3 regions of the Tolumonas auensis DSM 9187 genome follow, and region 1 is predicted to be linked to each of the others. Evidence: predicted binding sites of a transcription regulator. Region 1 holds the regulator's gene; each other region holds the start of a gene.
The links. Region 1 encodes sigma-54, which starts transcription at its own class of promoters, with help from an activator protein. Its sites were predicted from a motif close to TGGCACNGTTTTNGCTT; they were not measured.

Region 1 (4,272 bases):
CAGCAATTAATCATTTCGAAAGCGCTGGGTGATGGTTTGTGGCGGCGTTTACATGCGGCAGTCAGGGTCGGGGAGCGGCAACAACCGGCGATCAGAACATTAATTAAAGCGCTGACCCGGCATCCTGCAGAAGCAAAATGAACGTTGCGGGCTATTCGTTCTCATCAAAACGGGCTTCAAACAGGTGAAGCACTGCGTCCATGACTTCAATGGCTTCCGGGCCATCGCAGATAACGCGGATCGTTTCGCCTTGTGCAGCCTCCAGCATTAACAGGCCAACGACACTGTCTGCACTGGCTTGTTTTTCACCATTACACAGAGTGATTTTTGCCTGAAAATTCGCAACCAGTTGCACCAGTTTGATTGCTGCCCGGGCATGCAATCCCAGCTTGTTGATGACCGCGACCTGATTCTCAACCCGGGGCATGTAATTTCTCCAGTGTGCGGTGGCGACGCTGGACATTTTTCCCCAGCACCAGGAAATGATTCGCCAGTTGCTCAGCAATAAATACCGAGCGGTGCTGACCACCGGTGCAGCCGATAGCCACAGTCACATAGCTGCGGTTATTCCGTTCCAGTTGCGGTAACCAGGTCTCCAGCAGACTGATCAGCTGATTGATGTATTTGACGACATCGGGTTGTGACTGCAGGTAACGTTGTACCGGCTCATCCAGACCCGTCAGCGGTTTGAGTTCAGCGATCCAGTGTGGATTAGGCAGAAAGCGGGCATCAAACACAAAGTCAGCATCTTTTGCGATACCGTGTTTGAAGCCGAAAGATTCAAATACCATCACCAGCTCATGCTCTTTTTTGCCCAGTACCCGTTCCCGGATCTGTTCACTGAGTTCATGGATACTGATATGACTGGTATCAATGCGTAAGTCGGCACTGGAGGAGAGCGGGGAGAGCAGGTCAGTTTCCTGCCGGATCGCCTGGGCCAGTGTGAATTGTTGTCGCGATAGCGGATGCAGGCGGCGGCTTTCACCATAGCGTTTCAGCAAAGTCGCATTGTCGGCATCAAAGAAGAAACTGGAAAATTGCAGATCCTGATGCTGTCTGATTTCATCCAGAATTGAAACCAGATCTTCCGCTGTAGCTGGCAGGTTTCTGACATCAATACTCACCGCGATCTGATCATATTTACCGCGTAATTCTGCGACCAGCTGAAACAGCAGGGATACAGGCAGATTGTCCACACAGTAATAACCCAGATCTTCCAGAACCCGTAATGCAACGGTTTTTCCGGAACCAGAGCGACCACTCACGACGATGAGTTTCATCGGTAATCATCCATTGATCATTTGTTGATACAGAGCTTCATCCGATTCAGCCAGACGCAACTGACGACAGAAGTTCTTATCATTAAATTTTTCGGCCACCAGTGCCAGTGTTTTCAGGTGGGTTTTACATTCACTTTCCGGTACCAGCATGGCAAACAGCAGATCCACCGGTTGATTATCAATTGCATCAAACGGTATCGGTTGCTCCAGTGTCAGCAGTATACCTGTGACCGGATAGCCATCAGGAATACGACCATGAGGAATGGCAATGGCACTGCCTATGCCTGTAGTGCCCATTTTTTCCCGGGCCTGCAGACTGTCAAATATCTTTTGTTCATCAAGTCCCAGTCGGGGGGCGGCTAATTCGCTGATAATTTCCAGCACGCGCTTTTTGCTGCTGCAAGGGACTGCACTTTTGGTGCAGTCCGCAGACAAGATTTCAGAAATTAACATGATTACTTGCTGGCTAATTTTTCTTTGTATTTGATGATCTGGCGATCCAGTTTATCCATCAGTGCATCAATGGCAGCGTACATACTATCATCTTGGGCATTAGCGAAAATTTCACCGCCGTTGACGTTCAGTTTTGCTTCTGCAATTTGTTTCAGTTTTTCTACAGTTAAGATCACTTGAACGTTATTAATGTGCTCAAAGTGACGTTCTAAACGGGCAAATTTACTGGTGACATAATCACGCAATGCATCAGTTAACTCGATATGGTGACCTGACAGGTTGATTTGCATAACGTCTTCCTTATTGTTGGCCTACAGCAGGCGTTTGCGTTGGCTTGATGGTGGAATAGACAACGATTCGCGGTATTTTGCGATGGTTCTTCTTGCCACCATTATGCCTTGTTCCGTCAGCAAGTCTGCGATCTTGCTGTCGCTCAAAGGTTTGGCCGGGTTTTCCGCCGCGACCAGTTTTTTTATTAAGGCTCTGATTGCAGTCGAAGAACACTCTCCGCCGCTATCAGTATTAACATGACTGGAGAAAAAATACTTCAGTTCAAAGATGCCACGAGGCGTATGCATGTATTTTTGTGTAGTAACTCGCGAAATTGTCGACTCATGCATCTCTACTTCTTCGGCCACATCGTTCAAAACCATCGGTTTCATCGCTTCTTCGCCGTACTCAAAAAAGTCCTGTTGTTGTTGCACGATGCAGTTAGCAACCTTAAGCAGGGTTTCGTTACGGCTTTCTAAGCTCTTGATAAACCATTTGGCTTCTTGCAGATGAGAACGAATAAACTGGCTGTCACTGCTGTTACGGGCGTGACGGGCCATTGAAGCATAGGTTTCATTGATCCGGACTTTTGGCATCGCATCGGGGTTCAGTTCGACGACCCAGCGGTTGCTTTTTTTCAGGACGGCCACATCCGGGATCACATACGAGGATTCGCTGGGTATAATTCTGCTGCCCGGGCGCGGCTCCAGCGTCTGGATCAGTTGTAGGATTTCTTTCAGGTCACCTTCTTTCAACTGCAGTTTACGCGCCAGATTGCGGTAATCACGGGAGCCCAGCAGATCCATGTGATCTTTAATCGCCAGACGTGCTTCATTGAGCCAGGGGGTATCGGCAGTAAACTGATTCAGCTGGATCAGCAGGCATTCCTGTACCGAGCGTGCGGCAACACCAACCGGATCAAAATGCTGAATGCGTTTCAGAACGGTTTCAATTTCATCCATTTCGACCAGTTCATCATCAGCACTGACTGCTTGCTGGATCTCCTCCAGCGAGGCGCTGAGATAACCGGACTCATCAATACTATCAATGATGGTCAGGGCAATGGCGGCATCCTGTTCGCTGAACGGTGTTAAGCGCATCTGCCACAACAGATAATCCTGCAGACTTTCAGCGGTTTCTCCCTGATAAACGGATTCTTCATCACTGTTCATCAGACCACTACCGGACGATGTTGAACCGGCGGCGGTATAGACCTCATCCCAGGTTGTGTCCATCGGCAGTTCTTCAGGCATGTTTTCCTGAGCCTGAGCCATTTCTTCGCTGCTATCCGGAGGTGTGAAATCGTCATCATCCGGAATTTCCGGAGTAGCGATGTCAGATTCATCCTCTTGTTCTAATAAAGGATTAGCATCGATAGCCTGCTGGATCTCCTGTTGTAGTTCCAGAGTAGACAGTTGCAGCAGACGAATCGCTTGTTGCAATTGTGGGGTCATGGCAAGTTGTTGCCCAAGACGCAACTGTAAGGTCGGCTTCATCTACGGGATATGTCCTTAATTTCTAATTTCCGTATCGGTGCTTGTAACTAAGCAGTCCGTATTTTTATTATGGCTGATTATGGCCATAGGCACATTGTTTACAGGGTAAATCCTTCACCCAGATAAACTTGTTTAACGTGCTCATTTTGCAGAATCTCTGCAGGGGAACCTTCAGCAATCAGATTACCGTGGCTGACAATATAGGCTTTTTCGCAGACATCCAGCGTTTCACGCACATTATGATCGGTAATTAATACACCGAGTCCGCGATCCCGTAAATGTTCAATGATCCGCTTAATGTCGATCACGGAAATGGGATCGACCCCGGCAAATGGTTCATCCAGCAGAATAAAGCGCGGTTCAACGGCCAGTGCCCGCGCAATTTCCACTCTGCGGCGCTCACCACCGGAGAGACTCATACCGGTGTTTTTACGGATATGTCCGATATGGAATTCCTCCAGCAGCGCTTCCATTTTTTCTTTTTGCTCTGCCCGGCTCAGCTCACTGCGTAGCTGTAATACGCCCAGCAGATTTTCTTCAACGGTCAGACGCCGGAAAATAGAGGCTTCCTGTGGCAGGTAGCCAATACCATGGCGCGCCCGCTGATGCATCGGCATCGCGGTGATATCCAACTGGTCGATCATAACGGTTCCGCCGTCTTGCGGTACCAGTCCGACGATCATATAAAAGGAGGTCGTTTTTCCTGCACCATTCGGGCCTAACAGACCCACTACCTGACCAGTGGCGACCTGCAGACTGACGTTTTGTACGAC
Region 2 (4,272 bases), 210 kb from region 1:
ATGACAAGCTGGTGGTAGCGCGTGCACGTAAGATCGAACGTTTCCTGTCACAGCCATTTAACGTTGCGGAAGTATTCACCGGTTCACCAGGTAAATACGTGACTCTGAAAGAGACGATCCGTGGCTTTAAAGGCATTCTGGACGGCGAATACGACGATCTGCCAGAACAGGCGTTCTACATGGTTGGCTCCATCGACGAAGTGGTCGAGAAAGCTAAGAAACTGTAATTCAGGCAGGAGGCTCTATGGCTGAGATTACCTTCCACCTGGATGTGGTCAGTGCTGAAGGCATGTTGTTTTCCGGTCGTGTGGAATCCGTTCAGGTTTCCGGCGCGGAAGGGGAACTGGGGATCCGTCACGGTCATGCACCGTTACTGACTTCCATCAAGCCTGGTCTGGTGCGTCTGGTTAAACTGCATGGTGCCGAAGAGGTGATGTACATCTCCGGCGGTATGCTGGAAGTGCAACCAGAAGCTGCGACCGTGCTGGCGGACACCGTGATCCGTGCGACTGATTTGGATGAAGCGAAGGCACAGGCTGCCAAACGGGCTGCCGAGGAGAAAATCCACGGCAATCCGGGCGATGTGGACTATGCGACTGCAATCACCGAACTGGCGAAAGCAGTGGCGCAATTACGCGTCATCGAGATCACCCGCAAACGCTTCTGATTTGGCTTTACTGCCTTAATGAAAAAACGGCCTGTCTATACCAGACAGGCCGTTTTTTTATGTCCGATCAGCTGTTATCGCACGGATAAAAAAAAGCCGTAATCGTCAGGATCACGGCTTTTTAATCAGAGGAAATTTAAGACTTCAGATCGTCCATGACTGCGCTGATTTTATGGATTGCGAGGTCAGCCCCTTCATGTTCATCTTCCTGTGACAGGCGCAGGCCTACGAATTTCTTCATGGTGCCATAAACCAGCAGGGCACCGGCTACCGCAATCACAATGCCCAGCAGTGTACCGAGTAGCTGTGAAAGGATGGATACACCGCCGATACCGCCCAGTGCGGTACTGCCAAAGATACCGGCAGCGATGCCGCCCCAGGCACCACACAGACCGTGCAGCGGCCAGACCCCGAGTACGTCATCAATCTGCGGACGACGTTGCAGCATCGTGAACACAATAATGAAGATGGCACCGGCAACGCCACCGACCACTAATGCACCAATCGGGTGCATTACATCGGAACCGGCACAGACAGCAACCAGACCTGCCAGCGGGCCGTTATGGATAAAGCCGGGGTCATTTTTGCCCAGAAACATGGCGACCAGCGTACCGCCCACCATGGCCATCAATGAGTTCACGGCGACTAATCCGCTGATGCCGCTCAGTTTTTGTGCCGACATCACGTTAAAACCAAACCAGCCGACAATCAGGATCCAGGCACCCAGAGCCAGCATCGGAATATTGGATGGGGCAAAGCTGAAAATTTGTTTGCCGCGGATACGGCCGCGACGCATGCCCAGCAACGTCAGCGCGACCAGACCAATCCAGCCACCGACGGCGTGCACCACCACCGAACCGGCAAAGTCATGAAAGGGGGCACCGAACTGCGAGGTGAACCATTCCTGCACACCAAAACGGCCGTTCCAGGCAATCCCTTCAAACAGCGGATAAACCAGACCCACAATCAGGAAGGAACAGCACAGCATCGGGTAGAAGCGGGCGCGTTCAGCGATACCGCCACTCACGATCGCCGGAATTGCGGCTGCAAAAGTCAGCAGAAAGAAGAACTTAGTTAATTCCAGCCCATTCTGGCTCATCAGCGTGCCGGCACTGCTGAGGAAACTCTTGTCGTAAGCCAGAAAATAACCGATGAAAAAATAGGCCAGCGTTGAGACGCCGAAATCGGTAATGATTTTAACCAGTGCGTTGACCTGGTTTTTGTTACGTACAGTACCAAGCTCCAGAAAGGCGAAGCCGGCATGCATGGCCAGTACCATGACAGCACCCAGTAATAAAAACAGGGTATCAGCACCACTGGTCAGGGTTGCAATTGCATTTGTGGTTTCCACCAACATCTCCTCTGTAGATTCAAATACCGCCCCATTTCTGTGCTTTGGTGGTGGTAATGTACTGAATTGAGTCTGTTTTTGACTCAAATTTGTGCTATTCCCCGTATTGGGGCGCTAAGAAGATTCACGAATTATGCCAATATGATTAATCATAATAATTCGTGTTATAAAACAATAACTTCTGTGTGGATACTACGAATATAGTAGGTATATGGCTGAAAGAGTTAACCATTTTGGTGCTATTGCGCACAAAAATAAGGCAATTAAAGAATAAAACAGCATGAAAGAAAGGATTCATAGAGTACCCTGCTGTATGACAGCAGGGTATGACTATCAGGATAAACTCAGACGGTAATATTCTGCGGCTTTTTCAAACAGACGCTGGTGTTCCATGATAGAAGCCAGTGCCCGCTGATCTCTGGTCGTTGGCTGCAGCGCCACACTGCGTTCCAGGTAACCCTGAGCAGGTACATACTGTTCCTGATGGTAATAGATATGGCCCAGAGCCGACAGCAACGCCGGTGACTGCGGATGCTGTTTCAGCTGACGCAGCAGCAGTTGCAGCAACTGGGAGTAATCACTGAGTTTCAGTTCGGCGCAACGTTGCCATAAAGCCTCATCTGCCTGTTTGCGCAGCAAGGGTGCCAGTTGCTCAAATGCAGCCTGATAGTGCTGTTGCTGAATAAGGGTATCAATCAGGGCCAGTTTTAATTGCGGTGTATGGCGTACGACGCGGGGTTGCTGCTGCCAGAAGGCCAGCAGTACATCTTCGTTCTGCTCCTGCAGAATTTTGCTGAACCAGGCCTGATAACATTGTTGCTGTGCGGCCGCGAAATCATCGTCGCTCAGCAACTGTTGTTTCCGCAGTAATGGCAGTAGTTCCAGTTCTTCCTGCCATGCCTGCTGAGCCTGATAGATGCTGCGTAAGCGTTGCAGGATCTGCGGATGCTGAGGCCAGCGCTGACGCAGCTGTTCCAGTAATTCACGGCTTTGCTGCCATTCGCCCTGATCCTGCAGCAGACGAACCTGGGTCAGCTGGATGGCCAGCTGGGCCTGCGGATCCAGTTCACCGGCTTTCAGCAGATATTCATCGCGTTTCTGATAAGCGCCCTGTGCATGCGCCGCTTCGGCAGCAGAGAGATAATTCAGCAACGGCAGATCACTTTGTCCGGCACTGCGCAGCATCAGATGTTCTGCGCGCTGATATTCACCTTCCGCCAGTGCGGTCATGCCTTTCTGGGTCTGGCGCTGTGCTTTCAGATAGCGGCGGTTTTGCCACCAGCCACGAATACCACGACGAACACTGAACAGGCGGCTCAGTAATCCTTCGGTCAGCAGTAACAGAAAGTAAAAGACAAACGCAATAATCGCGGCGGTGATAACACTCATTTCAATGGTGTAGTCAGCAACCGCAATCATCACATAACCCTGATGATCAGCCAGCTGCGGGCCCACTAACAGGGCGGCAGCCAGAATCACCAGTAAGACTATCAGACGGATCATCCTGTTTCTCCTCAGCGGGCTGCCGGTGCGGTTTGCCAGCGCTCAGCGAGCGTTTTTTCCAGCAGTGGCTGCACAGCAAAGGTTTTCGGATAGTGGCCGGTGATATCGGCTTCCTGCAGCGTGGTCAGCTCTTTTTGCATGAACTGGGTGGCGCTGTCATCCGCTTCGTAGTAATCACTGAGCCAGCTTTGTGCTTTCTGCAGATGATTACGGAAATTAGCCTGTTCCTGGCGCAATAAACTCAGTTGTGCCAGTTGCAGCTGTAAGCGCAGATTTTCCTGCAGATAGGCAGACTGCTCCGGTGACAGCAATGCTTCCACCTGACTGCTCCGGCGGCGGATAGTCACAAAGTGTTCGGCAAACTGTTTGGCACTCTTTTCCAGATTGGTTTGCCAGTCGCTTAACTGATCGCTGACTTCATCGCTGATCGGGTCTTGTTCCAGTTTTGGCTCTAATCCTTTGATTTTCAGTTGATCGATATTATCCAGCAGGGTGCCTACCCGCAGAGACAGGCCTTCACGATCGACTTCCGGTGCGGATTTTACGGCGGCAATATCTTCGGCCAGCGCTTTACGCAGCGGGATCAGTGACGGGTCTGCGATAGCCTGTATGCGGCTATCGGCATCGGTCAGTAAAATACCGGCAGTAACGAGATCCTGCTCCAGCCAGAGTTTGCGTCCGGCCATGCGCACCAGATAACCGGCTTCGGCCAGCATCCAGTCGTTCGGTCGCTGATGTTCTTTTTCCAGCC
Region 3 (4,272 bases), 760 kb from region 1:
AGTCCGCGCACCAGATCACGTGCTGCCAGTTGCTGTGAATGCTGTTGCTGTTCCTGGCTGATGCGTTTTTGCTGGTCAATTTTGCGTAACTCAACCAGTGCCATTTGTTCCTGATGGTCATAGACCGCAATGACGCTGACTTCCACACTGCGCGGTTCGTTTTCGACGACCAGCGTTACCTCATTATCGGTAAATCCCTGGCCTTGTATCAGGCAATGCCGTAAGCGTTCCAGATCCAGCGAAATGTAATCAACCACCTGCTCCAGCGCATGATCCAGTAAACGACGGGCACTCACGCCCATCAGCTGCTCTGCCGCCGGATTGACATACCGGACAATCAGATGCTTATCCAGCAGAATGACGGCTGTCAGTAAATTATCCAGCAGCAATTTTGGTAAATCAGGACGGCTATTCAAGTGTTGATCTCCCAGACACTAATCGCACCAATCCGGTGCTTAGTCTTGTTATCTTCTGGTGCGCCTGAACCAGAATGGTGCCGGCACTTCGGATCAGGTTACCTGACGGCTATGACCCGGAACAGATAAACCGTAACTGTTCCAGATGATGCAAGTATCTTGCCGCTTTTTGATACCAATTCAGTTCTTAGCTGATGGGCACCTCGGTCGATATCACTGACCTGACAACTCAAGCTTGCAGCATCACACGGATACCGGTTTTCGTCTACGTAGAGGAACAGCTCTGCGGGATCCTCTTCAGGAATAGCGGGTGTGAGCTGATTTTGTACGGTGATGCGGCCTTCATTATCGCGGATCGTCTGTTCTGTCAGCGGGGAGGAGATACTCAGACTGTAAGCAATGGTGGGGGGAGTTTCTTTTTGATCCTGCGCTGATGTATCGATAACCGGATTGGGGTTGCTTGCCGGAGGATTCGCAATCTCAATCTGCATACGTTGCATTTGTTTGCCGGGTACCGGTCTGTCACTGAAGTGCATGACACCCTGTGCATCAGTCCAGTAATAGACGTTTGCATTTTCATCTGCGGCTTGCACCGCCCAGGATAACCCGAGCGCTAACCATATACCTGATATTCTTTTCATAGTGCGGTTCCCTGCCCGTTGTTATTAATAGAGTACAAATGAAAACATCAGGTTAAATCATAATCAAAAAAAAACCCGCCGGAGCGGGTTTTTTCAGAAACATGAACTCTTATACAGAATAATACATTTCGTATTCAACTGGGTGCGGAGTCATGCGCAGGCGATCTACGTCGATATTTTTCAGTTCGATGTAAGCATCGATGAAATCTTCGGAGAATACGCCACCACGAGTCAGGAACTCACGGTCTGCATCCAGCGCTTTCAGAGCTTCGTCTAAAGAACCACAAACTTGTGGGATCTGAGCCGCTTCTTCTGGTGGCAGGTGATACAGATCTTTGTCTGCAGCATCGCCTGGGTGGATCTTGTTGATGATACCATCCAGACCAGCCATCAACTGAGCGGTGAACGCCAGGTATGGGTTAGCAGCTGGATCCGGGAAGCGAACTTCGATACGGGCAGCTTTCGGGCTTGGTACTACTGGAATACGGATTGACGCTGAACGGTTACGTGCAGAGTAAGCCAGCATTACAGGCGCTTCATAACCTGGAACCAGACGCTTGTAAGAGTTGGTTGATGGGTTAGTGAAAGCGTTGATTGCTTTAGCGTGTTTGATGATACCGCCGATGTAGAACAGTGCCATTTCTGACAGTCCGCCGTAAGCGTCACCAGAGAACAGGTTCACACCGTCTTTACCCAGAGACTGGTGGCAGTGCATACCTGAACCGTTGTCACCAAACATTGGTTTTGGCATGAAAGTTACGGTTTTGCCGTAAGCGTGAGCTACGTTATGGATAACGTATTTCTGCACCTGAACTTCGTCAGCTTTCTTGGTCATGGTGTTGAAACGGGTAGCGATTTCGTTCTGACCAGCAGTTGCCACTTCGTGGTGATGCGCTTCAACTACCTGACCCATTTCTTCCAGGATCAGACACATTGCAGAACGCAGGTCTTGTGAAGAGTCAACAGGAGCTACTGGGAAGTAACCACCTTTAACGCCTGGACGGTGACCTTTGTTACCACCTTCGAAAGACTTGCCAGAGTTCCATGCAGCTTCAGGATCGTCGATCTTGAAGAAAGAACCACTCATGGTGTTTTCGAAACGAACGTCTTCAAAAATGAAGAATTCTGGTTCTGGTCCGAACAGTACGGTATCAGCAATACCGCTGGCTTTCAGGTATTCTTCAGCACGTTTGGCAATAGATCGTGGGTCACGATCGTAGCCTTTCATGGTTGCAGGTTCCAGGATGTCACAACGAATGATCAGAGTAGATTCTTCGGTGAACGGATCCATCAGGGCAGTGGTTGCATCAGGCATCAGAACCATGTCTGATTCGTTGATACCTTTCCAGCCAGCGATAGAAGAACCATCGAACATTTTACCGTCTTCGAAGAAGTCTTCGTTAACCTGGTGTGAAGGAATAGAAACGTGTTGTTCTTTACCTTTAGTATCAGTGAAACGCAGATCAACGAATTTAACTTCGTTTTCTTTGATCATATTCAGAACATTTGCAGCGGACATGCTAGCTAACCTCCGGTGTCATTAAAATCAGATAGCGATATTAAAAATACTTTCATCGCTATGGAGCAAAAAACGCGCCAACTTAAAAACTCTTTAGTTAATAAGGATTAACTGCTAATTGCCCAAATTTAACAGCGCATCGCTGTAATATTATGGTGCAATAAAGCACTAATTTGGTGCGCTCTTGTGGTGCAGCAATGCACGCACAATCTGCCGAACATGATTATACAGAGATCCTGTAAAAATATGCTCTTCGTTTTTACAGCAAATTTGCTATGCAGATCACGTTGGGGTGGGTAGAATGAGCGTCCGATTTTTAGTCACTTTTTATATCTCGAGGCGAGGATGTTAGAGAATCTCCGCAATATTGCCATTATTGCGCACGTTGACCATGGCAAAACAACACTGGTTGACAAACTGTTACAACAGTCTGGAACCCTGGACCGCTCTTCGGATGGTCAGGAGCGCATTATGGACTCCAACGATCTGGAAAAAGAACGCGGGATCACTATTCTTGCCAAAAACACAGCGATTCGCTGGAAAGATTACCGTATTAACATCGTTGATACCCCCGGCCATGCTGACTTTGGCGGTGAAGTAGAGCGTGTTATGTCTATGGTTGACTGTGTACTGCTGCTGGTTGATGCGGTAGATGGTCCGATGCCACAGACTCGTTTTGTTACTCAGAAAGCGTTTGCCCGCGGTCTGCGTCCAATCGTTGTCGTCAACAAAGTTGACCGTCCTGGCGCGCGTCCGGATTGGGTTGTCGATCAGGTATTCGATCTGTTCGATAACCTGGGCGCGACTGATGAACAGCTGGATTTCCCGATTGTGTACGCTTCTGCACTGCAGGGCTATGCAACCATGGATCTGTCTCAGCCATCTGACAACATGGATCCGCTGTTCCAGGCAATCGTTGATTTCGTTGAACCACCAAAAGCTGATCCGGCTGGTGAGTTCCAGATGCAGATTTCTCAGCTGGACTACTCTTCCTATGTTGGCGTGATCGGCATCGGTCGTATCGTGCGTGGCAGCGTGAAGCCAAACCAGCAGGTGACTGTGGTTGGTGCTGACGGTAAAACCCGCACCGGTAAGATCGGTCAGGTACAGGGTTATCTGGGTTTGCACCGTACTGAAGTTGCTGAAGCGCAAGCTGGTGACATCATTGCGATTACTGGTCTGGGTGAGCTGAAAATCTCCGATACCATCTGCTCTAACTCTTGTGTAGAAGCACTGCCACCACTGTCTGTGGATGAGCCGACTGTGACCATGACTTTCCAGGTAAACACTTCTCCGTTTGCTGGTAAAGAAGGTAAGTATGTGACTTCCCGTAATATTCTGGAACGTCTGCAGAATGAGTTGCGTCACAACGTGGCACTGCGTGTTGAAGAAACCGAAGATCCGGATAAATTCCGTGTATCAGGCCGTGGTGAACTGCACTTAGGTATTCTGATCGAAAACATGCGTCGTGAAGGCTTCGAGCTGGCGGTATCCCGTCCTGAAGTTATCATGCGTGTGATCGACGGCGTTAAAATGGAACCAATGGAAACACTGACTGTTGATATTGAAGAACAGAATCAGGGTTCCGTCATGGAGAAGCTGGGTGAGCGTAAAGCTGAACTGCGTAACATGGTTCCGGATGGTAAAGGTCGTGTACGTCTGGATTATATGATCCCGGCACGTGGCCTGATCGGTT

Region 2: the regulator sigma-54 is predicted to act here: its motif matches at 2,141-2,157, upstream of TOLA_RS16065 (ammonium transporter).
Region 3: the regulator sigma-54 is predicted to act here: its motif matches at 2,640-2,656, upstream of glnA (glutamate--ammonia ligase).

Annotation. Positions count from the first base shown of each region.
Region 1 covers NC_012691.1:3,220,592-3,224,863, reverse strand. The annotation lists gene TOLA_RS15095 (LysR substrate-binding domain-containing protein) at 1-141, shown strand, start outside; gene TOLA_RS15090 (HPr family phosphocarrier protein) at 152-427, opposite strand; gene rapZ (RNase adapter RapZ) at 414-1,280, opposite strand; gene ptsN (PTS IIA-like nitrogen regulatory protein PtsN) at 1,287-1,733, opposite strand; gene hpf (ribosome hibernation promoting factor) at 1,736-2,023, opposite strand; gene TOLA_RS15070 (RNA polymerase factor sigma-54) at 2,045-3,499, opposite strand; gene lptB (LPS export ABC transporter ATP-binding protein) at 3,598-4,272, opposite strand, start outside.
Region 2 covers NC_012691.1:3,427,963-3,432,234, reverse strand. The annotation lists gene atpD (F0F1 ATP synthase subunit beta) at 1-227, shown strand, start outside; gene TOLA_RS16070 (F0F1 ATP synthase subunit epsilon) at 245-667, shown strand; gene TOLA_RS16065 (ammonium transporter) at 804-2,024, opposite strand; gene TOLA_RS16060 (heme biosynthesis HemY N-terminal domain-containing protein) at 2,352-3,521, opposite strand; gene TOLA_RS16055 (uroporphyrinogen-III C-methyltransferase) at 3,533-4,272, opposite strand, start outside.
Region 3 covers NC_012691.1:513,413-517,684, forward strand. The annotation lists gene glnL (nitrogen regulation protein NR(II)) at 1-416, opposite strand, end outside; gene TOLA_RS16295 (DUF4124 domain-containing protein) at 515-1,057, opposite strand; gene glnA (glutamate--ammonia ligase) at 1,167-2,576, opposite strand; gene typA (translational GTPase TypA) at 2,922-4,272, shown strand, end outside.